DNA from 2 places in the Rhodoferax potami genome. Region 1 is predicted to be linked to the other one. Evidence: predicted binding sites of a transcription regulator. Region 1 holds the regulator's gene; the other holds the start of a gene.

Region 1 (14,682 bases):
GCATGCAATCCACTCTTCGGGTGGCTCACCGCGCGCTGCGATCAGATCCCCATCGCGGTAGCGCTTTACATAGGCACACCGCAAAATATCATGCTTGAGCGAAGGCGAGAGGCTCGAAAACCACCGGCCTGCATTGATGGCAGATCGTTCTTCAATTGTAAGAATGGGTTCGTCCATAAGGTGTCTTGAGTGGGCAGGGGAGCGAATGCCGAGGATCAGATTGTCGTTTGTCATTGCGCTAGCCGGAGGAGCGGTTGTCTCCTGTGTGTCTGGCGACTCAGCTGGTGGGGGCGGGCCTCAGTCGTTTGTATGACTTGTGCGAGAATCATTTGTAACAATGAAATCTGTTTTCAAAATTAAAAGCTGTGCGCTCGGCGCCATGTTGCTTGTGGCATCGCTGGGCTCCGAGGCTCTGACGTTGGGCCGCGCGAGTGGTACAGCGCTGATTTCGCAGCCATTCAATTTGTCAATTTCAGTTTCGGCGGCCGCTGATGAAGACGTCAGCGACGTCTGCTTTGAGGCCGATGTTTTCTATGGCGAAAACAAGGTTGAGCAAAGCAGGGTAACTCTGGTCTCCGAGGAGCCTGCTGCGGGCCGCACATGGCAGGTGCGCATTGGGGCGCGTTTGCCTGTAGATGAGCCTGTCGTGACGGTCTACTTGCGCTCAGTATGTAGCGCCAAGACATCACGCCGCTATGTATTGCTCTCGGACATAGTGAGCGACACCGCCAAAGTGGTCGCTGCACAAGTGACGCCGGTTGTCCCCCCCGCTTTAAACCGACCAGGAGCGCTCGCTTCCATCCCGGATGCGGATAGCGTCAGATCAGTTCCGAGCAGAGAAAAAAAGACAGAAAGCCCTGCAAAGGCGCCACGAACGTCGCCGTCTGTTCGAGCCAAACAGGTGTTCGAGCCTCCTGTTGTAAAGAGCAAACCGCGATTGAAATTAGCACCCTTGGATCTCACGGTGGAGCGTGATCCCGTGCTCGTCTCTTCGCAGGAGCTATTAAGCACATCCACTGAAGATGCCCAAAAGCGGGGTGAGGCGGTGGCTCTGTGGCGCGCCCTAAATCTGACGCCTGAAGATATCCTGAAGGACGCGGCGCGCTTGAAAAGCATGGAGGCTGACATTCTCAGTCTGCGCAACGCATCTGGGGAAAACCAAAAACAGATGCAAGATTTGGTGATGCGAATCGAGCGAGCCGAGAGTGAAAAATACACTAACCCGGTGGTGATTGGACTCTCTGGCCTGTTGCTTCTTTTGTTGGCAGGGGGAGGATGGTTTTTCCGCCGGCAGGCACAGCGAGCGAACGCCGGTAGTGCATGGTGGAGCGGCAGCGGTACGACTGAGGTTATTCCAGAAACGGTGGAGGTGTCCCCGTCCTTCCTGCAATCCTTGTCGGAACAAGAGCGTGCCGAGTCCAATTTGCCAAAGAGCGAAGGCCAGGCATCTCAGGGCGCTGTCAGCAGCGTCGATATTGATCTAGACATTGGGGCTCACCCCTCTGCCTCCAGCGAGCCTGTGAGTTCTTATGGTCAGAAAGACCAAACATCTGCTTATGCGGATTCTCGTGATTTCTCGGTCAGTATGCCGTCCAGTCTCCGGGCGGTGAACAGCCATGAAATGATCGATGTTCGTCAGCAGGCGGAGTTTTTCATGGCTCTGGGGCAGTATGAGGAGGCCATCTCCCTGTTGGAGGGGCACGTCAATGACTCCATTGGGCTGAACCCCATGGTTCATATCGACCTGCTGAAAATATTCCACACCTTGAGCCGCAAGGACAAGTTCGATCACTATCGGCGGGAATTCAATGCGGTGTTTACAGGCTATGTGCCCGAGTACCAGTCATTTAATCAGGGCGAAGGCAGTTTAGAAAATTTCCCGGAAATTTGTGATCAGCTTGTAAAGCTCTGGCCGTCGAAAGAGGCACTGTCCCTCATCGAGTCTTACCTCGTACGCACGTCTGGTTCAAAGTCTGATATGCGGTTTGAGCTGGAAGCCTTCAAAGAACTATTGCTCTTGCATGCTGTCTGCAATCGCTTGGTGCATGCGCTGGATGGCGCTCCACTGTCATTCAGCGCGAACAGGTTGTCGTCCGAAAATGCGTTCGAAGTCCCCACGGGCCCGGGCCCCGTTTCTTCCGGCATCCCCTCGGCGTATCAATCGGGCAACTCTGTAGATTTCGAGCTCGACATCACAGAAGACTCTCAGAAGGCAGCTCCTTCAGAGGTCGACAACTTGATCGACTTTGATCTGCCTCCGCTGGACAGTAAAAAAACCAGTCTGTGATTTCCCTCTCCCGGTCGTGAGGGGTGGTATCTAGCGTCGGACTTGAAGGGCGCCCGGGTTGACGATATTGCTGGGTGTGCCTTTGATGTAGTTGATGACATTGTCAAAAGCCGCACTGAAATACATTTCGTAGCTGTCTTGCTCCACATACCCGATGTGGGGGGTACAGATGCAGTTTTCCAGACGAAGCAAGGCGTGGCCCTGAAGAATGGGTTCCGCTTCAAAAACATCGACCGCCGCCAGGCCGGGACGTCCTCGATTCAGCGCACCAATGAGCGCATCAGTTTCAATCAGCTCAGCCCTTGAGGTGTTCACAAACAGTGCGGTGGGTTTCATGTTCGCCAAGTCTGACGCTGTGACGATGTTCCGAGTCGCATCAGATAGCCGGAGGTGAATAGACAAGACGTCGCTGCTGGCAAAGAACGACTCTTTATCTGGTGCAGCTGCGTAACCATTTTGAACAGCCTTGTCTCGAGACTCTTGGCTTCCCCAGACGCTCACTTGCATTCCAAACGCTTTGCCGAAGTCGGCGACCAGTTGGCCGATTCGCCCGTAGCCCCAAATTCCCAAGGTCTTGCCGCGCAATACGTTTCCGAGCCCAAAGTTCGGCGGCATCGATCCGGCCTTGAGCCCCGATTGTTGCCACGCGCCATGTTTGAGGTTACCGATGTACTGAGGCAGGCGCCGCATCGAGGCCATGATCAAGGCCCAAGTCAACTCGGCAGGGGCAACGGGCGAGCCTAAACCCTCGCATACAGCGATGCCTCTCTCAGTGCAAGCTTGGACATCGATGTGCGCGCCTACGCGGCCCGTTTGGGCAATGAGCTTCAGCCTAGGCAGTTTCTCCACCAGGGCACGCGTGATCTGGGTGCGTTCTCTCACCAGAACAATGACATCCGCATCCTTGAGGCGTACTGAGAGCTGGCCAATTCCTTTGACGGTGTTGGTGTAAACCTTTGCTTGATAGGCATCCAGCTTGGCAGCGCAATCCAATTTGCGAACCGCATCTTGGTAATCGTCAAGAATCACAATGTTCATACCCAACATTGTGCCTTGTTGACACGCCACCAAGTCGCTCGGCTGAACGTGTAATCTATGGAGCTTCAGCGGCTGCAAGCCGATCTAGTTCGGCGCACACGTCTGCCATGCGTCCCGAAATCACCATTCTTCCGACGTGCGCTGTTGGTTGACCTTGCTCGACCAATCGCACGATCCGCAATGGTCTGGTTTGTACTGGTTTTGGGGCCCTGGCGCACGCTACGGTTGCGGTGGATGCTATCGAATTGATAGCGTTGGCAACCTTGGATGACGCCGCGAAGGGGCGTCTTGTGCGGGTAATGCAGTGTGACGTGGAAGGGGCAGAAAACCAGTGATTCGGAGCCCATTGGCTCAGGAGACTGAGTGCAAGCGTGCTAATGGTCATACGGTGCTCCTGTTCACATCAACATCGTGTTACGAATCAGGCCAACGGCAAGACCTTCGACTTCGAAAGGCTCACCAGGCTCCACCACGATGGTCTGGTAATCCGGGTTCTCTGCATGCAACTCGATCAGGTGCTTGTTGCGGCGAAAGCGCTTGACGGTGACTTCTTCGCCCAAGCGGGCCACGATGATCTGACCATTTTTTGCATCTTTGGTCGCCTGGACCGCCAGTAGGTCCCCATCCATGATGCCGGCATCGCGCATCGACATACCGCGCACTTTCAGCAAGTAATCCGGTTGCCGCTGAAAGAGGCTGTTTTCTACGTAATAGGTTTGGTCCACGTGTTCCTGCGCCAGGATCGGTGAGCCTGCGGCAACGCGCCCGACCAAGGGCAGGGCTAGCTGGGTCAGACCAGGTAAGGGGAGAGAGAACTGCTTGATGCGTGACTCTTGGATAGACCGTAGGGCGTCGCTTTTGAGGCGAATCCCGCGGGAGGTGCCGCTCACCAGCTCGATCACCCCTTTGCGGGCCAAGGCTTGCAGATGCTCTTCCGCTGCGTTGGCAGACTTGAAGCCCAATTCACTGGCGATTTCTGCCCGTGTGGGTGGCGCGCCTGTACGCGCAATGGCACTTTGAATCAGATCAAAAATCTGTTGTTGCCGGGCTGTGAGTTTAGGACTTTCGAGCATACTGACTCCTTGGTAACTGTAGAGGCTGTGTGTGCATACACACTGTTTTCTTATCCAGTAACTGTATTTTCAACCAGTTTTTTGAATTTGGCAAGGGCAGTGGAAATGGCAACAAAGCGAGTCGTTTTTTTGGGAACAGGTGGAACGATTGCAGGGCGGGCCGGCAATGCGGCCGATAACGTGGGGTACCGCGCCGGTGAGGTTCCTGTGGCAGATATCTTGGCTGCGATTGCCGGTATGCCTGAGCGACTCCAAGGGGCCGCGTTGGGCAGCGAACAGATTGCGCAAGTCGATAGCAAGGATATGGACTGGAGTGTTTGGCAATCACTGGTCCATGCTTGCCATCGCAACCTTCAAGACGAAGAGGTGGCGGGCATTGTCATTACCCATGGCACCGATACGATCGAGGAGACGGCGTACTTTTTGCAACTCGCGCTGGCCAATTGCCTTAATGGCAAGCCCGTGGTGCTGACGTGTGCCATGCGCCCGGCCAGCGCCTTGACACCCGATGGGCCGCAGAACGTCTTGGATGCGGTGTCTGTCGCCCTTCATCCCGCGGCCAGGGGGGTGATGGTCGTGTGTGCGGGAGCTGTGCATGCGGCCCAACACGTACAAAAAGCGCACACCTACCGCGTCGATGCCTTTGATTCAGGCGATGCAGGTCCCCTGGGATGGGTGGAGGAGGGCGCCGTACGTTGGACTTTCGCGTCTGATACTTCGTCCAGCATGCTGGCTCAGCGTTTGCCTGAGTGGGTTGATGCCACTCCCCCCCGAGTGGAGGTGGTGATGAACTACGCAGGTGCCGGCGCGCACGTGATCCAAGCGGTGCTGAATGCCCGTGACAGCGATCCAGTGCCCTTGGCAGGCTTGGTGGTGGCGGGAACTGGTAACGGAACCGTGAACGAGGCCCTACAGGCCGCTCTGGTGCGCGCTGCAGGTTTAGGCGTGCAGGTTGTGCTAGCCAGTCGATGTGCGAGGGGGGGCGTGGTGCGCAGCGAAGCGCCGGGCACTGGCTTGCGCGTCTACCCAGGGCTCTCTGCGGTGAAGGCGCGCGTGCAATTAATGTGCGACTTACTGGCGTAAAAAAAGCCGCTGAAGCGGCTTTTTCGTGAGGTTTGCGGCCCTTATTTGGACAATGCTTCCAGCACCCGTGAGGTGATGTCGGACACATCGCCCATTCCGCTGATGGCACGGTAGCGGGGCGCGGTAGCGGGCTCGTTCTGCGCCCAGGTTGAGTAGTACTCCACCAGTGGACGGGTTTGGGCGCTGTAGACCTCCAGGCGCTTTTTGACTGTTTCTTCCTTGTCATCGTCCCGTTGGATCAGGGGCTCGCCGGTGACATCGTCCTGGCCTTCGGCTTTGGGCGGATTGAACTTCACGTGGTAGGTGCGTCCGGAGGCGGGGTGCGAGCGGCGACCGCTCATGCGCTCAATGATGGCCTCGAACGGTACGTCGATCTCCACCACATAGTCCAAAGCAACGCCCGCGGCCTTCATGGCATCTGCCTGGGGGATGGTCCGTGGGAATCCGTCAAACAAGAAGCCGTTGGCGCAATCGGGCTGGGTCAGGCGCTCTTTCACCAGGTTGATGATGAGCTCGTCGCTGACCAGTCCGCCGGATGCCATGACCGCTTGGGCTTGCAGGCCCAAGGGTGTGCCGGCCTTCACGGCAGCACGCAGCATGTCGCCGGTGGAAATTTGGGGAATTCCGTACTTTTGGCAGATGAAAGTCGCTTGCGTACCTTTACCAGCGCCTGGTGCGCCCAACAGAATCAGTCTCATGAATACCTCGGATTGAAAGAAAAGCCAGCGCGTCTCCGTGGGCGCTTGCTTCAGCGCGCTTTTTATGGACGGGCGATTAGCCTTGGAGAATATCACGCCCTAACCGGTGCGGAACTTACAGCGCGCCACAGTATCAGGCGGTCAGTTGGCGAGGATGATGCGTCTCACGCGTTCAAGGTCTTCCGGGGTGTCAACACCGGGGCCTGGCGCTGTCTGGCTGACATGCACCGCGATGCGGTGACCATGCCACATGGCGCGGAGCTGCTCCAGGGCCTCGGTGACCTCTATGGGGGCTTGCGGCAGGGAAGGGAAGGTCCGCAAGAAGCCTACCCGGTAAGAGTAGATTCCGACGTGGCGCAGCGGCGCCGGGTCGGGCAATGTGTGGATGCCTTGGGCAAATCCATCCCGCCACCAGGCGATAGGTGCGCGGCTGAAGTACATTGCCAATCCGGCGGCATCGGTGACCACTTTGACCACATTGGGGTTCGTAAAGTCCGCCACTTCTTGGATGGGATGTGCGGCGGTGCCCATCGTGGCAACTGGGTGGGTTTCCAGCAGGCTCGCAACCGCAGACACCAGCGAGGTGTCAATCAGGGGCTCATCTCCTTGCACATTGACCACAATATCGTCATCCGCCAGACCCAAGAGGCTGCAGGCTTCTGCGAGACGGTCACTGCCCGAGGGGTGGTCCACTCGGGTGAGCAGGCACTCTATGCCATGCGCTTGGCAGGCACTCAGGATGCTGGCGTCGTCAGCCGCAACGACCACGCGCACGTCGGCCGATAACCCGGCCTTTACCCTTTCCGCAACGCGGACCACCATCGGTAGCCCGCCGATGTCTACCAAGGGTTTGTTGGGCAGACGGGTGGAAGCCAGACGCGCCGGGATCAGCACTGTGTAGACCATATCACCCCTCCAGTTCTGCGTCGCTCAATACCCGAGCTTCGTTCTCCAGCAACACCGGAATGCCGTCCCGCACGGGGTAGGCAAGGCGAGCGCTCCGGGAAATCAGCTCTTGCTTATCGCGGTCGAATTCGAGGGGCCCTTTGGTGACGGGGCAAACCAGTAGTTCAATGAGTCGTGTGTCCATGGGGGAATGATACCGAGGCGTGGGTCATGTCTTGGAGCGCTGTGTCCAGCGCAGCCAGAAAATCAGGAGGCAGGGTTTGAATCAGCGGGACTGACCATGCGTCCGGCCAGTGCTGCCAGAGTTTGGTGGCGTCTTTTTCTGTGCAAATAAGCACTTTACCCCCGTATTCATTGCGCGAGCAGCTATGAAAATCATAGTGATCCGGCAGAGCGTCGGTACTTGCCAGCGTGAGCCCTTGGGCGCGCAGCATGCTGAAAAAAATCTCGGGTTGTGCAATGCCTGCCACCGCATGCAACGGCAGCTGACTGTGCTGTAGCGTAGTCAGGGGCATTGTCTGCCCGGCGGCGTTGATGGCCGTGGTCGCCAAAGACCGCTGGGCCAAAAAACCCGGCAGGGTGTTGGTGCCGGTATGGAGCGTCAATGTCCGGCTCTCGGCTTGACCTGCAGTAGCTACCAGCGCGCGTGGCCAGGCTTGGCGTAGCGGGCCCGCTGGCAACAGGCCACCGTTTCCGAGGCCGCGGGCATCAAATACGCAGATCTCGATATCCCGGCGCAGGCGGTAATGCTGCAATCCGTCGTCACACACGATGTGGGTTGTGCCGGGGTACAGGTCGAGCAAGCGGCGCCCGGCCGCCACGCGATCGCGGCCCACCACCACTGGCACGCCGCTTTTGCGGTGCATCAGCAAAGGCTCGTCGCCCACGAGCGCGGCCGGGCTGTCTTGGGTGACAGGCGTTGGCTCCTGATGGCTTCCGCCATAGCCCCGCGAAACAATGCCGGGCCGGTGCCCTTGCGCCAGCAGGTGGGCTACCACTCCGAGCACGGTGGGGGTTTTGCCTGCGCCACCCACAATCACGTTACCCACCACGATCACCGGGACGGGCAGCGCGCTGCTCTGGAGCAGTCCTGCGCGGTAGGCGGCGCGTTGCAGGCCCGTGAGAGCGCCATAAATCAGGGAGATAGGGGTCAGGGCCCCACGCACCCATCCACCGGAAACCCAGGCCCGGGTGATGGCCGCCTGGACTGCGGGCAGCATGGTTTATTTGCCACCGTTTCCGGAGGACTGGGTCGCGAAGGTGATTTGATTCATTCCCGAGCGGCGGGCGGCTTCCATGACAGTCACCACGGCTTGGTGCCGTGCACTTGCATCTGCACTGATGATGATGACGGTGTCTTTGCCCGCCTTTGCATTCTCGATGAGGGCCATGGAGAGGGCCTCTGTGCTGCGGCCTGCTACCACCTGTTTGTTGATGCTGTAGGCGCCATCTGCGCTGACCGCTACGATCAGTTCTTTGGGGTAATCGCGCTGCGCATCCGCATCCGCGACCGGCAGCTTGAGTTGGAGCTCGGTGAACTTGCTGTAGGTGGTCGACAACATCAAGAAAATAAGGATCACCAACAACACGTCAATGAAGGGGATCAGGTTGATCTCAGGCTCTTCCTGATGGCGGCGCCGGAAGTTCATGGATGCGTCCTTCTTCACTTGCGCAGTGCTTTGAGGTGGCGCACCAGATGCTCAGAGCTCAGCTCTAGTGTCAGCAGATAGGCGTCGACCCGGCCCCGGAAGTAGCGCCAAAAAATCAAAGCGGGGATGGCGACCACCAAGCCGAAGGCCGTGTTGTACAGCGCAATAGAGATGCCGTGGGCCAGTTGTGCCGGGTTGCCTCCGCCTGTGCTGCCGGGGGCTTGGGAGCCAAAGATTTCAATCATGCCGACCACGGTGCCAAACAAGCCCAACATGGGCGCGGCTGAGGCGATGGTGCCCAATGCGCTTAAGTATTGTTCGAGCCGTTGGGCAACCAGGCGACCGCTGCCTTCCATCGTGGCGCGAAGATCATCTTCGGTGCAATGCGGGTTTGCGTTCACAGCACGCAGTCCGGAGGCCAAAACCTGCCCCAGCGCAGAGTTCTTTTCGAGCTGCGCAACCACATCGGGGCCGGGGACCGTGCTTTTGGTCACGCTCAAGACTTCATCCAGCAGGCGGGGTGGCGCCACTTTGGCGGTCTTGAGGCTGATAAACCGCTCAATAACAATGGCCAGAGCCACAATGGAGCATGCAATCAGGGGCCAGATGGGCCAGCCGGCGGCTTGGATGATGGAAAACAAATGCAGATCTCCGCGCAGTTAAAAAGCTGGGGGATTATGGCCCACTGCCGGTTACCCAGTGGCGCGCGGGCGTCTCTGGAATCGTTTCAAACCGTTAGCCCCGCGTGGGGCGTTTGCAAGAGGCATACTCCGCCCCAAAGGATTTGAAACCGCATGATTTCCCCGCAATTTTTGGCAGTGTTTGCAGCATTGCAAGCCGGACAGCCCCATGATCAACCATGACGAGGCAGCGCCCCGCGTCTGGCGGGTAGACGCGCTCTGCCGTGCGCTGGCAGACACCCTGAATGCCCGTTTCAACCCCGTGCGGGTGACTGGCGAGCTGTCTGGCTTTTCCAAGGCTGCTAGCGGCCATTGTTACTTTTCGCTCAAAGACCAAGATGCCCAGATCCGGTGTGCCATGTTTAAGCGCGCGGCCTCTCAGCTGGACTTTGCTCCCCGTGACGGCGAGTTGGTGGAGGTGTCGGGGCGCTTGGATATTTATGGCCCGCGCGGAGATCTGCAGCTGATTGTGGAGAGCATGCGCAAGCAAGGGCAGGGCAATCTATTTGAAGAGTTTGTTCGTCTCAAAAATCGGCTTGAATCCCGCGGCCTCTTTGCGCAGGAGCGCAAAAGAGCGCTTCCCCTGATGCCCCGCGGAATAGGCCTGATTACGTCTTTGGGGGCGGCTGCACTGCATGATGTTGCCACTGCGCTGCGCCGCCGTGTGCCGCACATTCCAGTGGTGCTGGCTCCTGCTTCGGTACAGGGTGGTAATGCGCCGGCCGAGCTCATCCGCGCTTTGCAAGCCTTGTTGGCCCGCTCCGCTGACATGGATGGCGCAGGCACCCCCTTGGATGTGATTTTGTTGGTGCGCGGCGGCGGTTCTATGGAGGACCTGTGGGCATTCAATGACGAGGCACTGGCCATTGCGTTGAGTGAGTCGCCGATTCCGGTAGTGTCTGGCGTCGGGCATGAGACCGACTTCACGATTGCAGATTTTGTGGCGGATGTTCGCGCCCCGACGCCTACCGCCGCTGCTGAATTGGTAGCGACAACCACTACAACCTGCTTGGCTGCTATCGATTTGATGCAAGAGCGTTTGAGTGCCGCTGTCCAGCGTCAGTTGGATACCCAGGCGCAGCGCTTGGACCGCGTTGCCACCAGAGCTGGTCGCCCATCTGGGGTGGTGGTCGGGCACTCACTGCGGCTGCATCAGGTTGCGCATCAGCTCCAGGTGGCTCAACAAGCCCACTTGCTGGAGGCCCGCCGCCAGCACGAGGCATCGGCGCTTAAATTTTCAGATGGGGTTCACACCTTGGGGCGGCAAGCGCATGAGCGCTTGGATCAATCCGCCCTGAGACTTCGGCTACTTGACCCCACTTTGGTGCTGCAACGGGGCTACGCTTGGCTTGCGGATGCCCAAGGCGCCACGGTGATCTCGGTTCGACAAGCCGGGCCCGGGGATGTGATTACGGCCACCCTCGCAGACGGTACGGTTGATATGGCCGTACACGCAGTCCACGAAAATTAGTTTCTACAATAAGTTTTGTTAACAACCCACCCACTACGAGGATCTCATGGAACATACCCTGCCCGCGCTGCCCTACGCCATTGATGCATTGGCCCCTGCATACTCCCAGGAAACTCTGGAGTTTCACCATGGCAAGCATCACAACGCTTATGTGGTGAACCTGAACAACCTGCAAAAGGGCACAGAGTTCGAGAGCATGACGCTCGAAGAAATCATCAAAAAGTCTAGCGGTGGGGTGTACAACAACGCAGCCCAGATCTGGAACCACACCTTTTTCTGGAACTGCATGAAGCCACAAGGCGGCGGCGAGCCGACTGGTGCTTTGGCTGATGCCATCAATGCGAAATGGGGTTCTTACGCGGCCTTCAAGGAAGCCTTCGTCAAGTCGGCAGTCGGCAACTTTGGTTCCGGATGGACATGGTTGGTCAAGAAGGCTGACGGTTCCGTCGACATCGTCAACACCGGCGCTGCAGGTACCCCTTTGACAACCGCTGACAAGGCTTTGTTGACCGTGGACGTGTGGGAGCACGCGTACTACATCGACTACCGCAACATGCGCCCCAAGTTCGTGGAAACCTTCCTCGATAAATTGGTGAACTGGGATTTCGCTGCAGCGAACTTCGCCTGAGTTTTGGTGCAATAAAAAGGCTCGGCGGGCAACCTCCGGGCCTTTTTTTATGCGTTTGCTGCACTGCACCTATAAAAATATTTCCTTGAAGTGGTTTTAAATTTCATATTGCGGTAATGCATTGCGAAAAATGCATTTCGGGTCAGACCACTGAAAGCACAATTACGCACTATCCGGAGACCGCTGCCTGTGCGTGAAACAGTTCTGCGTCAACAACACCTCATTTTTGGAGATAAGCGATGAGTACCCAGCAACCGACGATTATTTACACACTGACCGACGAAGCCCCCCGTTTGGCCACTGCTTCGTTCCTGCCTTTGATCCGCACATTCACTGCGCCTGCAGGCATCAACGTAGTGGAGTCGGATATTTCGGTGGCTGCGCGTGTTTTGGGCGAGTTTTCTGACTTCCTCACAGAAGACCAAAAGGTCCCCAATACCTTGGCTGAACTGGGTAAAAAGACGCTTCAAGCGGACGCCAACATCATCAAGCTACCCAACATCAGCGCCTCGGTAGGCCAGCTGGTCGCCTGTATCAAAGAGCTGCAGAGCAAAGGCTACGCGATCCCTGACTACCCCGAGACTCCCAAAACTGACGAAGAGAAGGCGATTCGCGTCCGTTACTCCAAGTGCACAGGTAGCGCGGTCAACCCGGTTTTGCGCGAAGGCAACTCGGATCGTCGTGCACCCAAGGCGGTGAAGGAATACGCCCGCAAGAACCCGCACAGCATGGCTGAGTGGAGCCAAGCCTCTCGCTCACATGTGTCTCACATGCATGCCGGCGACTTCTACCATGGCGAAAAGTCCATCACATTGGACCGTGCGCGTGATGTCAAGATGGAGTTGATCACCAAGAGCGGCCAGACGCTGGTGCTCAAGCCCAAGGTTTCTTTGCTCGACCGCGAAGTGATCGACAGCATGTTCATGAGCAAAAAGGCCTTGCTGGAGTTCTACGAGAAGGAAATTGAAGACGCTCGCAAAACGGGTGTGATGTTCTCCCTGCACGTCAAGGCCACCATGATGAAGGTGTCGCACCCTATCGTGTTCGGTCACTGCGTCAAAATTTTCTACAAAGACGCGTTTGCAAAGCACGGTGCATTGTTCAAGGAATTGGGCGTCAACGTGAACAACGGCATGGCTGATCTGTACGGCAAGATCGCGACATTGCCCCAGTCCAAACAAGACGAGATCAAGCGTGACCTGCACGCCTGCCATGAGCACCGCCCTGAGCTGGCCATGGTGGATTCCGCCAAGGGGATTACCAATTTCCACTCACCCAACGACATCATTGTGGATGCGTCCATGCCCGCCATGATCCGTAACGGCGGCAAGATGTGGGATGCCAACGGCCGTTTGAAAGACGTGAAGGCGGTGATGCCTGAGTCCACTTTTGCCCGCATTTACCAGGAGATGATCAACTTCTGCAAATGGCACGGCAACTTTGACCCCAAGACCATGGGCACCGTGCCCAACGTGGGTTTGATGGCTCAGCAGGCCGAGGAATACGGATCGCACGACAAGACCTTCGAAATTTCCGAAGACGGCGTTGCGAACATTACTGACTTGGCCACAGGTGAAGTGCTGTTGAGCCAGAATGTGGAAGCGGGTGACATCTGGCGCATGTGCCAGGTCAAGGATGCCGCGATTCGCGATTGGGTGAAGCTGGCAGTTAACCGCGCCCGCAACTCTGGAATGCCAGTTGTGTTCTGGCTCGACGCTTATCGCCCCCACGAGGCGCAGCTGATCACCAAAGTCAAAATGTACTTGCACGAGCATGACACCACAGGCTTGGATATCCAGATCATGAGCCAGGTGCGCGCCATGCGCTACACCTTGGAGCGCGTGATTCGCGGTCAAGACACGATTAGCGCTACGGGCAACATCCTGCGCGACTACCTGACGGACTTGTTCCCGATCATGGAACTCGGCACCTCTGCCAAGATGCTGTCCATTGTGCCTTTGATGGCCGGTGGTGGCATGTACGAAACCGGTGCCGGCGGCTCTGCCCCGAAGCACGTCCAACAGCTGGTGGAGGAGAACCACTTGCGTTGGGATTCGTTGGGCGAGTTCCTCGCTTTGGCCGTGTCGTTGGAGGACTTGGGCCTGAAGACCGGCAATGCCAAGGCCAAGGTGTTGGCGAAGACATTGGATGCGGCGACCGGAAAATTGTTGGATAACAACAAAAACCCATCTCCAAAAACAGGTCAGCTCGACAACCGTGGCAGCCAGTTTTACCTGTCCTTGTACTGGGCCGAAGCGCTTGCAGCCCAGACAGAAGACGCTCAATTGGCGTCTCAGTTTGCACCATTGGCCAAAGAGTTGGCTGCCAAAGAGCAAACCATTGTGGCCGAGCTCGCTGCAGTGCAAGGTGCGCCAGTGGATATCGGTGGGTACTACCTGCCAGACACCGCTAAGCTTGATGCCATCATGCGCCCGAGTGCAACTTTGAACGCAGCCTTGGGATCTGTTGCTGTCTAAAGACGCACTGCAGCCTTCGGGTTGTGACCCATAAAAAAGGGTTGCCGGAGATTCCGGCAACCCTTTTTACATGGTGCAAGTGTATTTATTTTGCCGAATCAAAAGGCGCTCCACTGATCTTGGAGCCTGCCTTGATTCCTCGCTTTTCAAACCACCCTCGGTTCATTTCCAACACGTATCGAACTGGGCGCAACGCACAGTGTGGGTCGGTCGTTTGTGGTTTCATGTCGGCAAGGTTCACAACTGTGCCATCGTCGCTGATGAAGGCCGCAGTCAACGGGATGAGTGTGTTTTTCATCCAAAAGCACAAGCCGGAAGGTTGTTCAAACACAAATAGCATGCCTTCATGGGTCGGCATTTCCTTGCGGAACATCAAGCCGATGGATCGCTGATCGGGGGTGCGGGCTACCTGCGCTTCGATTTGGTGCATGCCAGCACTCATCTTGATCCTGGGTAGGTCCATCTGGGCGCTTTCTTGGGCGTGTGCCCAGGGGGCTCCCAGGAGCACAACAGAAAGAAACAGTGTTTTGAAATAAGTCATGCGGACATCTTTACGGGATAACGGGTTGCGAGGCGCATTGTCACCGCTTCGCAAGAAGGAGCCTGTGACTTTACAACTAGAATGATTCCAAGGCATACCGCGCCGGAGCCCAGAGTTTTTCAACACTCTGCGGTTGTGCGTTTTGGATATT
Region 2 (14,682 bases), 2.2 Mb from region 1:
GGCAGGGCGCCCAGCTCCGTGTCCCCCGCCCGCGTTGCGGGCTCCTCCTTGACCTGCGCTGTGCGCCCTGCCGCTCTGGCTCTGTCCTACCGCACCACAAGCCTGCACTTTTGAATCAAAACCACCTCTAGTGCCCGCAGAATATGCGCAAGCAGCTACTTTTTCGATAGCAACCTGCAGCCGCTCCACCAACACCGCACGGCTGTACATGCCCGGGTGTTCCTTGGCCATGGCCGTAATCAGCACCTCGGGAATCTCCAGCGCCCGGCCCACATCGCGCAAGGCGCTGCGCGGGCGATAGCTGGCCACCACAGCGGTGATCGCGGCACGCTCGCGGCCATATTTGGCGTAGATGTACTGGATGACTTCTTCGCGCCGCTGGTGCTCAAAGTCCACATCAATATCGGGTGGCTCGTCGCGCTCCTTGGAGATGAAGCGCTCAAACAGCACGTTCATGCGGCTGGGGTCTACCTCGGTCACGCCCAGGCAGTAGCAGACCGCCGAGTTCGCCGCCGAGCCCCGCCCTTGGCACAAGATGCCGCGCCCTCGCGCAAAGCGCACTAGGTCGTGCACGGTGAGGAAGTACATCTCGTACTTCATGTCGGCAATCAGCGTCAGCTCATGCTCCACCTGCGTGCGCACGTTGGGTGGCATACCTGCCGGGTAACGCTCCAAGGCGCCGGCTTCGGTGTATTGGCGCAAGGTCTGCGCCGGGGTGTGGCCGGGCAGCACCGCCTCCATGGGGTACTGGTAGCGCAGCGCATCCAGCGTGAAGCTGCAGCGCCCCGCCACCACTAGCGTGTGAGCCAACTCGTCGGGCGTGAACAAGGCCGCTAGCCGGGCACGACTGCGCAGGTGGTGCTCGGCATTGGCCTGCAGCGCAAAGCCGCACTGCGCCACCGGCAGGCCGCAGCGCACGGCGGTCAGCACATCGTGCAGCGGCTTACGCGAGCGGGTGTGCATGCGCACCTGCCCGGTGGCAATAGGGGCCAGCCCGCTCACCGCCGCAATCTGCTGCCAATGTGACCGCTCCAAAGCCTGCATGCCGCCCAGATCCGCAGTGACCGCCAACCAACAATGAGTACCAAAAAGGCCTCTAGCGCTCATCGCTATTGCGCAAGCAGCTTCTGTTTTGATAGCAAGGGGCAGATGCAGCAGCACCTCGCAATGCCGCAGCGTGTGCCAGGGCGAGGCATCCGGCTGCCCCAACCAGGCGACCCGGTAGTCGCCCTTGGGCGCCGCCCTGCGCGCGCGGGTGATGAACTCGCACAGGTTGCCCCAGCCCTGCAGGTTGTGCGGCAACACCACCACGGTGAAGCTGGCGCCCGCGGCCACACCACCCGGCGCAGCCGGGTAAGGCACCGCAAACTCTGCCCCCGGCAGCAGCTGCAGCCCCAAGCGCTGCGCCTCGCCATGCGCACGTACCACCCCTGCCACCGAACACTCGTCCGTGATGGCCAGCGCCGCATACCCGAGCCGGTGCGCCCGCTCCACCAACTCTTCCGGCTGCGAGGCACCGCGCTGGAAGCTGAAATTGGACAGGCAATGCAGCTCGGCGTAGGCGGGCGCTGGGGCGGCTACCGGCGGCTGGGGCTTTTTGGGCTTGGGGGCTAGCATTTAAACTGTACAAAAATACAGTATATAAAAGAGATACAAATTCTGCAAAGCAGACGTCAGCCATGCACCCAGGCACTGCACTTACATAATGGTTAGGTGACGCTGCGAAACAAGCAACGCACCTCACTCTCAAGGAGTTCCGATTGCAAACCACGTCCATCCGCAAACCACAAGTCTGCATTCTCGGTAGTGCCGAACCCGGCTCCGCCGCTTATGAGCTAGCCGGCCAGGCCGGTGCCCTGCTGGCGCGTCACGGTATTACGCTGGTCAGCGGCTGCGGCAGCCCTGCTACCCGTGTGGCAGCTGAACGCGCCATCGCCGCGGGAGGGCTTGTGCTCAGCATCGTGCCGCCCGACGAAATGCCGCCACCCGACTGGCCAGCGACAGTCGTCGTGCCGTGCGGCATGGGGGATGCGCGAAACCTCCTCATGGCGCTGGCGGGCGATGCCTGTCTGGTCATCGGCGGCCGTGCCGGCACGATCTCTGAAGTCTGCCTGGCCTGGCTGCACAAGAGGCCGCTTCTGCCCTTGATGGGCTGCGGTGGATGGTCAGAGTCCTTGCCCGCCAATCCACCGGATGAGCGTCAGAACTCCCCCATCTTGCCGTGGGGCAGCATGGCGGAACTGGAGCAGCAACTGCGCGGGTTGAAGCTCATCCCTTCTGCCTGATTCCCCGCTTAGTACAGCACCCGCCTGAACATGCCAATCGCCATCTGGTAACCCAGCAGCTGCAGCTCCGCGTCATAGCGCTCGCCTTCGTCTCGCATGAAGGCGTGCACGCCGTTGAACTCGTGCCATGTGAAGTTCACACCGGCTTTCACCAAAGTGCTGTAGACCAGCGCACGGCCTTCGGGCGGGATGTGGGGGTCTTGCTTGCCCCAGATCATTTGCAGCTCACCTTTGATTTCGGGCGTGCGGGTCAGGCTGTCATTGCCTGCGCTGGAGGGCACCATGCCGGAATGGATGTCGGTGGCATAAAAGCAGGACGTGGCGCTGATGGCCGGGTGCATAGCCGCGCGATAGGCCAGGCCGCCCCCTAAGCAAAAGCCCATGGCGCCCACGCGACCCGAGCAATACGGCAGCGTCTGCAGGTGGTCGATGATGGCTTGCGCATCACCGTCGTGCGCTTCCAGTGTCTTGGCTACTTTGTCGGCGTTGCCCTTGTCGCGCCCTGCGTCGTCATAGCCCAGCACGGTGCCGATGGGGTTGAGCTCATGAAACACCTCGGGCACCACCACCACAAAGCCGTGCCCGGCCATGATCTGCGCGCTGCGGCGAATGGGGCCGGTCTGCTGAAAAATCTCGGAATAGAGAATGATGGCCGCGTACTGCTTGGGCGCTGCGCCCTCAGCCTCCTTGGGGCGGTACACATAGCAGCGCATCACGCCGGTGGGGGTGGAGAGGTCGACTTCATGGGACTGGATTTGCACAGCAATAACTCCGGTGAAAAACGTGCCCCGAGTATCCGGCACTGGCGGGTTCGGTCCGCGCACTGTCGCGCGGGTTACGCCAGCGGCGGCACGGCGCCATACCGCGGCCTAAGATGCCTTTTTTTGCGGCAAGGGGCATTCCATGGACATTCGGTTTGACAACAAAGTAGTGCTAGTCACCGGCGGTGGCGGTGGCATTGGGCGGGCCAGTGCGCTGGCGTTTGCGCGTGCAGGCGCCAAGGTAGCGGTAACCGACCGCGACGTGGCAGCAGGTGAAGAAACCACGGCGCAGGTCAAAGCGCTGGGGGCCGAGGCGCTGTTCATTGCGGCGGATGTGATGCAGGCCGCGCAGGTGCAAGCCATGGTGACTCAAGTGGTGGCGCACTTCGGGCGGCTGGACTGCGCCTTCAACAACGCCGGCATTGAAGAAGAACACATGCGCCTGGCCGACTGCGAAGAAGCCACCTTCGACCGCATCATGGGCGTGAACGTCAAGGGCGTGTGGCTGTGCATGAAGTACCAGATTGCGCAGATGCTCGCCCAAGGTGGCGGCGCCATCGTGAACACTGCATCGGTGGCCGGGCTGGTGGGCGCGCCCAAGATGTCGACCTACAGCGCGAGCAAGCATGCGGTGATTGGCCTCACCAAATCCGCCGCGGTGGAGTACGGGCGCAAAGGCATTCGCGTGAACGCGGTGTGCCCCGGCGTGATCCGCACGGTGATGCTGGAGCGCGCCGTGCAAGCCGACCCCAAGGTCGCCGCCACGGTGGCAGGCGCCCACCCGATTGGCCGCATTGGCGAGCCCGACGAAGTGGCCGCTGCGGTGCTGTGGCTCAGCTCGGATGCGTCCAGCTTTGTGACCGGCCTGGCCCACACGGTGGACGGCGGGCTGACCTCGGTGTAAAGCGCTTGTTCGAGGGCTAGCCCCCGACATTCACGCCCGGCTTTTCATGACCGGGCGGTGCGGCTGCGCAGCCAGCCCACAATGGCCGGGCCGTACATGATCATGGCGAGCGCACCGGCAATCAGCGGCAGGGCCAGGAACACCCAGCCGGTGAGCACTTCCTTGCCAATCACCACACCCACCACCAGGGCCACAGCAGGGTTCACAAACGAATAGCTGCCGGCCACCGCAGCCGTGGTGTTTTGCAGCAGCCAGAGGTAGGCATTGAGTGCCACGAGCGTGCCGAACACCAGCAGGTACCACCAGGCCAGCCAGCCCTCATGGGTCACGTTCCCCAGCGACCCTTGGGGCTCGATGAGCGAAGCCGCCACCACACCCATGAGCCCGCCGGCCAGCCACTCGGTGGCCGATGCCATGGCAGGGCCCGGCAAGTCCAGTTTGCGGGATGCGTAGGAACCCACGCTCCAGCACAGCGGTGCGCCAAAGGCGGCCAGGGCACCCAGCCAGCTGGCAGAAAAGTCGCCCTCCATGGCAAGAAGCAAAGCACCCGCCACACCCAACACCAGCCCGATCCAGCTGGTAGTGGGCACGCGCTCGCCGCCCAGTCGCGTCCACAGTGCCAGCCACATGGGCATGGTGGTGATGACCGTGGCCATGAGCCCGGAGCCAATGCCCTGCTTTTGCGCGAACACCACCAGGTTCATGGACACAAACACCATCAGCCCGCCCACCAGCGCGGCATTGCGCCACTGGCGCCAGCTGGGCAGCTTTTCGCCGCGCCACAAGGCCCAGGCCAGCATGATCACGCCGGCCAGCGTGAAGCGGGTGGCATTCATCCACAGCGGGGAAAGCTGTGCACCGCCACGCCGATGGCAAAGTAAGTGGTGCCCCAGACGATGTACACCAGCCAGAGCGCCACCATGAGGCGCCAGAACGGGGATAAACGCCAGCCTTGCTGAATATTGAGTGCCGAAATCATGAATAGTCCGTAAAATTTACGGCAACCAGCGCCGTTGGGCGTGATATTATCGAAAAACCAGCCCAATGCAAGCAAATATTCAGACAGACGCCATCGACGCAAAAATTCTTACGGCCTTGGGCGAAGACGGCCGACGTTCTTACGCCGAGGTGGGTGCCGAGGTGGGGCTGTCTACCGCCGCGGTGCATGAGCGGGTCAAGAAGATGCTGGAGCGCGGTGTGATCCGCCGCTTCTCGATCAGCGTGGATCCGCACACCGTGGGGCTGAACTTCACCGCGTTTGTGGCGATTCGCAACGATGGCGGTGCCCACTGCCGCGACATTGCACCCCGCCTGCGCGAGCTGCCCTCGGTGCAGGAGCTGCACAGTGTGGCAGGTGAATACGACCTGCTGGCCAAGGTGCGTACCCCGCATGCCCGCGACCTGGAGGCGGTGCTGCTACAGATCAAAGCCATCCCAGGCGTGGCGCGCACCACCAGCACCGTGGTGCTGAACACCGAGTTCGAAGACCAGCCCCTGCGCCTGCCCGGCACCTGAAAGCACACCCCCTTGCAGGGCGGCGCACAGACAAAAGCGCGCCAAACCTGTAGAAGGGGGGATGATCCGCCTCCGCCTTGCCATCCAGCTGCACTACCAAGTGCAGCCCCCGGGTGGCGACTTTGTATTCCACCTGCACGCGGCCTTCACGCCGCGCCAGCGGGTGGTGTCCGAGTCGCTGCACTTCAGCCAGCCCCTGGCCTACACCCTGGAGAGCAGCCCGCCCTCCACCAACCGCGTCCTGCGTACCAGCGCCCTGCCCGGCATGCTGCAAGTGGCCTATGCGGCTACGGTGGATCTGGACCATTGGGTGGCTGCACCCGCCACCATCGCAGAAGTGCCGGTGAGCCGCCTGCCTACCAACGTGCTGCCCTACCTGTACCCCAGCCGCTACTGCCAGTCGGATTTGCTGCTGCAGTTTGCCCAGCAGGAGTTCGGCCAGCGCTGGCAGGGCTACAGCCGGGTGCAGGCCATTCGCGACTGGGTGCTGCAACACACCGCCTTCAGCCCCAACACCTCCAACAGCAACACCTCGGCGCTGGACACCTTGCAAAGCCATGTGGGGGTGTGCCGCGACTTTGCGCACCTGATGATTGCACTGTGCCGCGCAGCCAATGTGCCGGCCCGGTTTACGACCGGCATCGACTACGGGGCCGACCCCGCGCTGGGGCCGACCGACTTCCATGCCTATGTGGAAGCCTATGTGGGCGACCGTTGGTATTTGTTTGACCCCTCAGGCACCGCCATCCCCATGGGCCTGGTGCGCTTTGCCACCGGGCGCGATGCGGCCGACGTGGCTTTTGCCACCATCTTCGGCACGGTGCAAAGCAGCACGCCGGTGATCAGCATTGAAGCCATTCCAGGGGCGGACGGCCTGCTGCGGGTGCCGCACCACAGCGCGGATGCGCTCAGTACGGACGGCTGAGCCCAGGCTACAAAAGACTTAGACCGTGCCGGGCTGGCGGGTGGTCTTGCGGAATTTTTCTTCGAGTTCTTGGCGCAGGGCTTTGCGCATCTGGGCTGCCTCGAAGCGGCGCTTTTCGTCGTCAGTTTCGGGCTGCAGCGCAGGCACCGGCGCGGCCTTGCCGTGGTCGTCCACCGCCACCATGGTGAAGAAACAGCTGTTCACATGGCGCACCTCCTGGGTGCGGATATTCTCGGCAATCACCTTGATGCCCACTTCCATGGACGACTTGCCGGTGTAGTTCACGCTGGCCAGAAAGGTCACCAGCTCCCCCACATGGATGGCCTGCAAAAACAGCACCCGGTCCACACTCAGCGTCACCACATAGCGCGAGGCATAGCGGCTGGCACAGGCATAGGCCACCTGGTCGAGCAGCTTGAGGATGGCGCCGCCGTGCACATTGCCGGAGAAGTTGGCCATGTCAGGCGACATGAGCACGGTCATGGTGAGTTGGTGGGTGGGCAAGTTCATGGGCCAGAAAGTAGTGAAAAACGCGAATCATGCGATTGTTCACACTTTCCGCCACGCATCCATTCGGACTAGTGCGCCAAATGGCGTAATTTGTAAAAATACAGGCAGTTACAAATTGTTAAGATCTTTTTATGAAGAACATCCACACCAAAGCAATCGCCGTCGTTTTCGGCTTGCTGTCGTTCGGCGCACAAGCCGCCAGCTCTTTGACTTTCCAAGGCGTGACCTTCGCGTCTCAGGCGGTTGATGCCGATACGCTGGAGTTCTCTATCCTCAATTCCAATCACGCCACTGGCGACTGGAGCGGCGCGAGCTTCTTGAAGGCGTTTGAAATCAAGGGCTTGGGCACCGAAGTCCTTTCCGGCAAACTCATCAGCGGCCCCGGTGTCACTGCACCGAGCTTCGGCTCCGTAACTGCTGGTGTAGCGGCCAACTTGGGCTGTACAACCGGCGGCACTAAGGGCGCCTGTTTTTCTTTTGCGACCCCCTTGGCGCTGACAAGCAACATGACATGGCGCATCGACTTCACCGCCGCCGCTGCTGCACCTTTGGTGTTTGACACACCACACATCAAGGTCCAATTCCTGGACAGCTTGGGCGACAAGAAGAAAATGGGCGACTTGCTCTCCCAAAGCTTGCCCGTAAGTGCTGTTCCGGAGCCAGAAACTTATGCCCTGCTCTTGGCGGGCTTGGGACTGGTCGGTGCCGCAATGCGCAAGCGCAAAGCCTGAAAACGGTTGATACGCTAAAAACAAGGGCCCTGAGGGGCCCTTTTTCATTCCCGGAGCCGAGAGTAGGATTCCGCGCATGTCGCCCCATTTTTTATTTGACGCCAGCGTGCCGGTATTCGCCCGCTACTTGGATCAGCTGCAAGGCTTGTTAGCCAAGGCCGCCGCACACTGCGAGGTACCCCGGAAGCGGAGCTACTGCCGCTGAACGTACCATTCACGACCCGGCCGGCGAGACGACCGTGGCGCTGGATGACAGCACCTTTTTGCAGCAGTACGCGCTGCCCAACTTCTTTTTCCACCTCAGCATGGTCTATGCGCTGCTGCGCCAGCACGGCCTGCCACTCAGCAAAGGCGACTTTGATGGCTGGCATGTGTACCGGGGCTGAGCCGCGCGCTCAGGCAAACAGGCCGTGCAGAAACCACGCCAGCGCGTCCGGGTCTGAAGGCCCAGAGGCAGCCTCAGTGTGCGCCGCCAGCCGCTCGCGGTACACCCACACCAGCCCCGCCTGCGGGCTGCGGGCCATGTAGTAGTCGCGCAAAGCGGGCTCGCCTTCGAGCCAACCCGTTTCCAGGCGCTGCGGGCCGGCCAGTAGCGTGAGTTCGCCGTGATAGTGGGGAACGCTTTGGCGCACCACCAAGCGCTGCGGCACCGGCAGCAGCCAAGTGGGGTACAGGTCGGCAGTGGGCAGCACCGCGCTCTCTAGTTCAGAGTCTTTTAGGCCTCTAGCGCTCATGGAATGTGCGCGAGCAGCTCCTGATTTCATAGCAGATGGGTTTTCTTTGCGCGCCATATCTGCCCGCCACGGCTGCCAGCGTTGCATGCGCTCGGGCCGGTGGTCGGCCTGCGGGGTGGCGCACTGCACGCTGTGCGCGCCCAGCCGGGCGGCCAGGCGCTCCAAGGTCTGGTGCAGGCTGTCGCCCTTGCGCACGTCTTCGGGCAGCAGGCTGTGGCTCTCGCCGCCCAGCGGCTGGGTCTGCAGGCTGCGCAGGCGCAGGTACAACACCGGCGCGGGCAACGTCACGCGGGCCAGCTGCTCACCCAGAATGCGTTGCAGGTGGCTCATGTCCTGCGTGGCCTCGGCGGTGCGCAACTCCAGGCGACCTTGCTGGCCGCCCTGGTGGTGGGCGTCCACATGGCGGGTGTTGGCGCGGCGCACGTCTAGCTCCCACAGCAGCTCCAGCGCCAGCACCCCGGCCTGGCGGGCGCGCAGCCACACCAGCAGTTGCGCCAGCAGGCGGCGCGCGCCGAACAGCAAGGCCGGCGCCGAATCCACACTCGCCGCCAGCTCCAGGGGGGCATCAAACACATCGGGCAGCGTGAGCCAAGGGTAGACCTCAGGGCGCTGGCCGTAGGCGCGGTCCAGCGCATCCACCACCTCGGCACCAAAGCGCCGCACCACACCGCCGCGCGGCAAGGCCCGCAGCTGCCCCCAGGTGCGCACGCCCAGGCGGGCCAGCGTGGGCAGGTGCGCGTGGGCCGCGGCTAGGGTGTGCACCGGCAGGGCATCGGGCAGCACCGCACGCACCGGCGCGGCCTGCCCCACCCGACAGGCGTGCACCTGCAGCGCCGCCAGCGCTATTAAAGATGTAGCACCTTGCGCATATTCCGCGAGCGCTACAGGCTTATTTGGCTCTAAAAGTTGCCGCAGCAACGCTGTGCGCCCGCCGAACAGGCGCTCGCTGGCCGATACCTCCAGCACCAGTACATCGCCCACGCGGGCCACCAGCGGCGTGAAGCGCAGCGCCCACCATGCCAGCGCGGTGGGGGTATCCACCAGCGCAGGCTCGGTCGGGGCGGCCGCTGCATCAGGCGACGGCCGCAGCGCGATCCAGTGCATGGCCTGTCTCCACATCCACATACCCAACCGCATCGGCCGCTCCGTGCGCCGCCACAGCCAACTCGCCCTGCGCGGGAGGCAGCGGTGGCCACGGCAGTGCTTGGCTCTGCGCGCCCCCCAGCGCCTGCTGCTGAAAAGCGGCGCGCGTGGCCTGTGCATCCAGCGGCGTGTCAGACAACATGCCCCACACTGAAGCGCGCTCTTGCTCCATGCCCTGTGTCAAGGCACGGCTGGCGGCCAGCAGCAGGCCTAATTGCTGGCTGCGGGCCTGCAAGTGCAAGGGCTCGGCCAAGGGCGGTCCGCGCCGCTTGAGGATGTCGACCTCCAACCCGTCCAGCAACAACCCTTGCAGCGGATGCCGGGCGCTGGCCATCGGCTGCACGAGGAGGCGCAGCACGGCGGGCGACGCGTCACTGCGCGCCCGGTCTGGCCGCATCACAAAGAGCAGCTTGTGGTGCTCGGCAGCTGCCAAGTGCAGGCGACGGAGCTGGTCGCCCCGGGCCTGCGGCAACCAGGCCAGCACAGCATCCACCTCGGCGCAGCGCAGCACCTGCTCGGTAGCCCAGAGACGTCCGCTCGCTTCATCTTTGACGCGCGCGCCCTCTCCTGCAGTGGTAGACGCCAGCACCGACAGCAGCCGCCCTGAGCGCAGGCCCAGCCGAGAGAGCGCCGGTGCAAACGGCAGCTGCGGCGGCCCCACCATCACCACCGGGCCGCGCCCGCACGCTGCCAGCGCGGGCAGCAGCAGGCGCCACTCGCTGTGCGCGCCGGCAGGCTGCAGCAACTCCACCAAGGCGCCCACCGGCCAGCCGCCGCCGGGCAAATGTGCGTCCAAGAGCGCATCGCCCGTGGCCTGCACCGCCTCTGTGGGCGTGGCCAAGGTGTGCGCGTGCCAGACACCGGCGTGGATGTCCTGCGGGTCCGGCACACCGGAGGCCAAGGCCGTGTCAGCAAGATGGGAATGGCGCGCAGCGCTAGTCATGGCAAGGGCTTCAATAATTTACTGTATTTTTAAACAGTATATGGAAAAGCCCTCTGCTATCAAAATCAAGAACAGGGTTTGCAGGCCCGGCGGGCGCTGGCGGGGTGGCCGGTTTTGCTAGAGTGCCTGCCATGAACACCGCACCGTCTTTGGCCGCCCTGAAACCCCTGTTTGCATCTGCCTGGCACGATGCCGGCGCGCGCACCGACGGCACCGAGCTATGCGGCGCACTGCTGGCCGCCTACGCCGAGCCGCAGCGGCATTACCACAGCACCCAGCATCTGGCCGAGTGCTTACACGGGTTTGAAGTGGTGCGGCATCTGGCGCAGCGGCCTGCTGAGGTGGCGCTGGCACTCTGGTTTCACGACGCGGTGTATGACGTGCATGGCAGTGACAACGAGGAACAAAGTGCCGCTTGGGCACGGCAGGCGCTCACCACCGCTGGTGTGCAGGCAGAAGTGGCAGAGCGCGTCTACGAGTTGGTTATGGCCACCCGCCACACCAGCGCGCCCGCCGCAGGCGATGCGCAGTTGCTGGTGGATATAGACCTATCCATCCTCGGTGCCGACGCGCAGCGCTTTGCGCAATATGAGCAACAGATCCGCAAGGAATACGCCTTCGTACCCGAGGACCTGTTCCGCACCAAGCGCAAAGAGGTGCTGCTTTCCTTCGCAGCCCGCCCACGCATCTACGGCACTGACCACTTCCACGCCACGCTAGAGGCCCGTGCGCGGGTGAATCTAGCGCAGGCATTGGCGTAACCACACACCCCTATGAACACCCTGCCCGACTTCTGCTCCCCCGTCCCGCTGGACAAGGCGTACCGCCTGCTCAACCATGGCCCCACGGTGTTGGTGTCATCCGCGCACGCAGGCGAACACAACGTGATGGCCGCCGCTTGGTCCATGCCGCTGGACTTCCAACCGCCCAAGGTGACAGTGGCCATCGACAAGGCCACCCGCACCCGTGCGCTGGTGGACGGTAGCGGCTGGTTTGCACTCAACATCCCGGCCCGCACTCTGGCGCAAGCCACACTAGGGGTGGGCACCGACAGCGCACGCACCATGCCTGACAAACTGCAACGCCACGGCATTCACACATTTGCGCCACCGGATAGTGACGTGCCACTGGTGCAGGGCTGCGTGGGCTGGTTGCTGTGCAAAGTGCTGCCCGAGCCACACAACCAGCAAACCTACGACCTGTTCATCGGCGAAGTAACCCACGCCTGGGCGGACAGCCGCGTGTTCAACAACGGACACTGGGAATTCGACAAGGCACCCGATGATTTGCGCACGCTGCACTACGTGGCAGGTGGGCAGTTTTTTGTGATTGGGGAAGGGATGAAGGTGGGGGAGTGAAATCAATTCACCCGTTTGAGGGATATGCGTACCCTGCGATGTCGTCCAAAATCATGAGCACATGCCATCGATATATCCACCCGACTCATCCATACGCCCCTCACTCCGAATCACAGGAGCACTACTGCTCCTTGGCTCTACGAAATGGGAGATTGGATGTAGCGTGCATTTCCTCCGACATGGCAGGCACAGATTCTCGGAATTTTCACAGCTTGCTTTGCCCTTGCATTGCTTTTCATGGCGGGGCTTTTGAAAAAAGGCATGCGCAGCAACAGGAAGTTTGATGTCTGAAATAGACGTTCAAGGCGATGTTTCGTACACCTCGGCATACGTGCTCTTGACGCTCCCGTTGTTGACGTTTTTTTCCATATTTGCCGTACAAAGCGTTGGCCTTAAAGAACTGGCGGTCCTCGCTGCGGCCTCCAGTCCCCCATTCATAGCCTTCTGGTCAAAGTTCGTTCAGAGCCAACGTCGGCTAAAAATAAGTGTGAGCACGGGTGAGATAGCGGTCTAAACGGTGTCCGCCTTCTTGACTACCAAGCGCACCGTATATGCGCTCGAGCGTTTTAGTTCTGTACGTGCTTACATCGAACCAGGAAAGTTTCCTAAAAATGTCGTTGAGCTCGTCACAAACGCCGGAGGTGAAGCGCTATTTGTTGCCTCATTTGAACCAGCAAGTCTCGCAAACTCTTTCTTATCGATTCCTACCGATATCGAAAACCCAAAATCAACCCAGCTCAGACGCGCAATAGCCCAGGTTTGCAACCTGACAGACCAAGGCTTTTTGGGGCAAAGATGGGTTGGAGCACAACTCAAAGATTAGTCACGCCGCTCAAGGCCGCCGGTAACTCACCTGCTGCTTAGCCCAGTACGACGAATTCAACCGATCCAGCCGCACGGTGCCACCGGTAGACGGCGCGTGCACAAAGCGGCCTTCGCCCACGTAGATGCCGGCATGGTTTGCGCGGCCGTTTTGGGCAAATACCACCAGGTCACCGGTGCGCAAGCTGGGTGCGGGGATGCTGGTGCCCCAATCGATCAGGCCGCCGGTAGTGCGAGGCGCTACGACACCGGCGCGCTGTTGGTACACATAGCCAATCAGGCCGCTGCAATCAAACCCGCTAGCGGGCGTGTTGCCGCCGTAGCGATAGGGCGTGCCCACCAAGCCTATGGCCATGACGGTAACGTCGTTGGCCTGATCCAACGTCAAGCGGGCAGCCGGCTGGGGTACTGCTGCGGGCGATGAAGGGGTCGTAGGCGCACTCGAACAGCCCGCCAACACCAGCACTGCGCTGGCAAGCAGCAAACCACACAGCGCTCGCATCACAACTCCTCCACGCGCCGTCCGATCTCGGGCCAGCGGCTGCGAATGAACACCCAAGAGCACAGGCCCACACACATCATCAGCACCGAGGCAGTAGCCAAGCCGATGGTGGAGTGCATGACCAGCGGCGACACCACCCCGGCCACGATGCCATTGGCCGTAGAGCCCACAAACATCTGCAGGCTAGACGCCATGCCCCGACGGTCCGGGTGCAAGTCCAGCACCAGCAAGGTCACCACCGGCACCATGAGCGCCCAGCCGAAAGCAAAAATGGCGATGGGGAACAGCGCCCAGCTCACATGTGCCTTGAACAGCAGGTTGGCAACAAGGTTGATCACCCCGATGGCGAGCATGATGAGAAAGCCGTTGCGGATCTGGCGCTTGGGCGCAATCTTGCCGGCCACCCGGCCGCTGACAAACGCGCCGCCCATGATGCCGCTGATGGTGAGCACAAAAAACCAGAAAAACTGCTGGGGCTGCAACCCCAGGTGCTCACCCAGAAACACCGGCGCACTCAGCACATACAAAAACATGCCGTTGAACGGAATGCCGCTGGCCAGCGCCAGCAACAAGAAGCGCGGGTCGGAGCCCAGCTTCCAATACCCGGCCAACAGGTTTTTGACATGAAAGTGCTGGCGCTGCGCGGGTGGCAAGGTCTCGGGCAACAAAAAGTAGTTAGACATCCACAGCGCCACGCCCACCGCGGCCAGGAACCAGAAGATGCCGTGCCAGCTGGCATGAATCAGCAGCCAGCCCCCCACCATCGGAGCAATGGCAGGCGCCACCCCGAAGAAGATGGTGACCTGGCTCATGACCTTTTGCGCCTGCGAGGGTGGATACACATCACGAATGACCGCGCGTGAAATCACAATGCCCGCGCCGGTGCACAAGCCCTGCATGGCCCTGAAGAAGATGAGCTGGCCGATGGTTTGCGACAGCGCACACCCGACCGAGGCAATAGTGAACGCTGCCAGCCCCCACAGCACCACCGGGCGCCGGCCGAAGCTGTCTGAAATGGAGCCGTGGAACAGCGCCATGAAGGCAAAGCCGAACAGATAGGCCGACAGCGTTTGCTGCATCTGCACCGGCGTGGCCCCCAGCGACTGGCTGATGCCGGCAAATGCAGGCAGATACGTATCAATGGAGAACGGCCCCAACATGCCCAGCAAGGCGAGCAGGATGGAAAACGCCCATTGCGGGGCGCGCCAGAGTTTTTGGGCTTCGGGGGTCATGGAGTGCAGCAAACAGGTACAGCTCGCTATTGAAACACGGGGCAAGGCGACGACGTGGAAAGCGTTTTCAAAAACCTGCATACTTGCGGCCGCAACATTAGTTCACTTACTAGACAAAATCGCAAAAAAGGATTGCTTTGAAACGCTGGTTCGCATTCATGGTGAGGCTTTGCATGCTGGCGCTCAGCCTGGCCGGCAGTGCCCATGCGACAGCGCCTGTGATTCCGGTCTTCAGTGGCGATGGCTCGCCCCCCAAGATGTTTGTGCACGAGGGTGAGCAGCGCGGCGTGCTGATTGACATCTTGAACTACGTGGAC

What was found. Region 1 encodes LexA, which represses DNA repair genes until DNA is damaged. Its sites were predicted from a motif close to ACTGTATNNNNATACAGT; they were not measured.
Region 2: imuA (translesion DNA synthesis-associated protein ImuA) is a predicted target of LexA. The motif match lies at 10,472-10,489, and genes of this name have one in related genera.

Annotation. Positions count from the first base shown of each region.
Region 1 is NZ_JAVBIK010000001.1:379,536-394,217, reverse strand. It holds gene RAE19_RS01905 (Crp/Fnr family transcriptional regulator) at 1-177, opposite strand, end outside; gene RAE19_RS01900 (type IV pilus assembly protein FimV) at 338-2,287, shown strand; gene RAE19_RS01895 (D-2-hydroxyacid dehydrogenase family protein) at 2,318-3,325, opposite strand; gene lexA (transcriptional repressor LexA) at 3,724-4,398, opposite strand; gene RAE19_RS01885 (asparaginase) at 4,504-5,481, shown strand; gene adk (adenylate kinase) at 5,523-6,179, opposite strand; gene kdsB (3-deoxy-manno-octulosonate cytidylyltransferase) at 6,321-7,085, opposite strand; gene RAE19_RS01870 (Trm112 family protein) at 7,087-7,269, opposite strand; gene lpxK (tetraacyldisaccharide 4'-kinase) at 7,250-8,305, opposite strand; gene RAE19_RS01860 (ExbD/TolR family protein) at 8,309-8,734, opposite strand; gene RAE19_RS01855 (MotA/TolQ/ExbB proton channel family protein) at 8,749-9,375, opposite strand; gene xseA (exodeoxyribonuclease VII large subunit) at 9,584-10,885, shown strand; gene RAE19_RS01845 (superoxide dismutase) at 10,932-11,513, shown strand; gene RAE19_RS01840 (NADP-dependent isocitrate dehydrogenase) at 11,753-13,990, shown strand; gene RAE19_RS01835 (DUF192 domain-containing protein) at 14,076-14,531, opposite strand.
Region 2 is NZ_JAVBIK010000001.1:2,609,162-2,623,843, reverse strand. It holds gene RAE19_RS12625 (error-prone DNA polymerase) at 1-1,617, opposite strand, end outside; gene RAE19_RS12620 (Rossmann fold nucleotide-binding protein) at 1,761-2,285, shown strand; gene RAE19_RS12615 (dienelactone hydrolase family protein) at 2,294-3,046, opposite strand; gene RAE19_RS12610 (SDR family oxidoreductase) at 3,189-3,950, shown strand; gene RAE19_RS12605 (EamA family transporter) at 3,995-4,786, opposite strand; gene RAE19_RS12600 (hypothetical protein) at 4,783-4,929, opposite strand; gene RAE19_RS12595 (Lrp/AsnC family transcriptional regulator) at 4,995-5,465, shown strand; gene RAE19_RS12590 (transglutaminase-like domain-containing protein) at 5,527-6,390, shown strand; gene RAE19_RS12585 (acyl-CoA thioesterase) at 6,409-6,900, opposite strand; gene RAE19_RS12580 (PEPxxWA-CTERM sorting domain-containing protein) at 7,032-7,631, shown strand; gene RAE19_RS12575 (hypothetical protein) at 7,708-7,836, shown strand; gene RAE19_RS12570 (DUF1993 family protein) at 7,871-8,017, shown strand; gene RAE19_RS12565 (Y-family DNA polymerase) at 8,027-9,469, opposite strand; gene imuA (translesion DNA synthesis-associated protein ImuA) at 9,438-10,451, opposite strand; gene RAE19_RS12555 (HD domain-containing protein) at 10,583-11,212, shown strand; gene RAE19_RS12550 (flavin reductase family protein) at 11,225-11,809, shown strand; gene RAE19_RS12545 (hypothetical protein) at 12,339-12,632, shown strand; gene RAE19_RS12540 (C40 family peptidase) at 12,642-13,133, opposite strand; gene RAE19_RS12535 (multidrug effflux MFS transporter) at 13,133-14,365, opposite strand; gene RAE19_RS12530 (substrate-binding periplasmic protein) at 14,503-14,682, shown strand, end outside.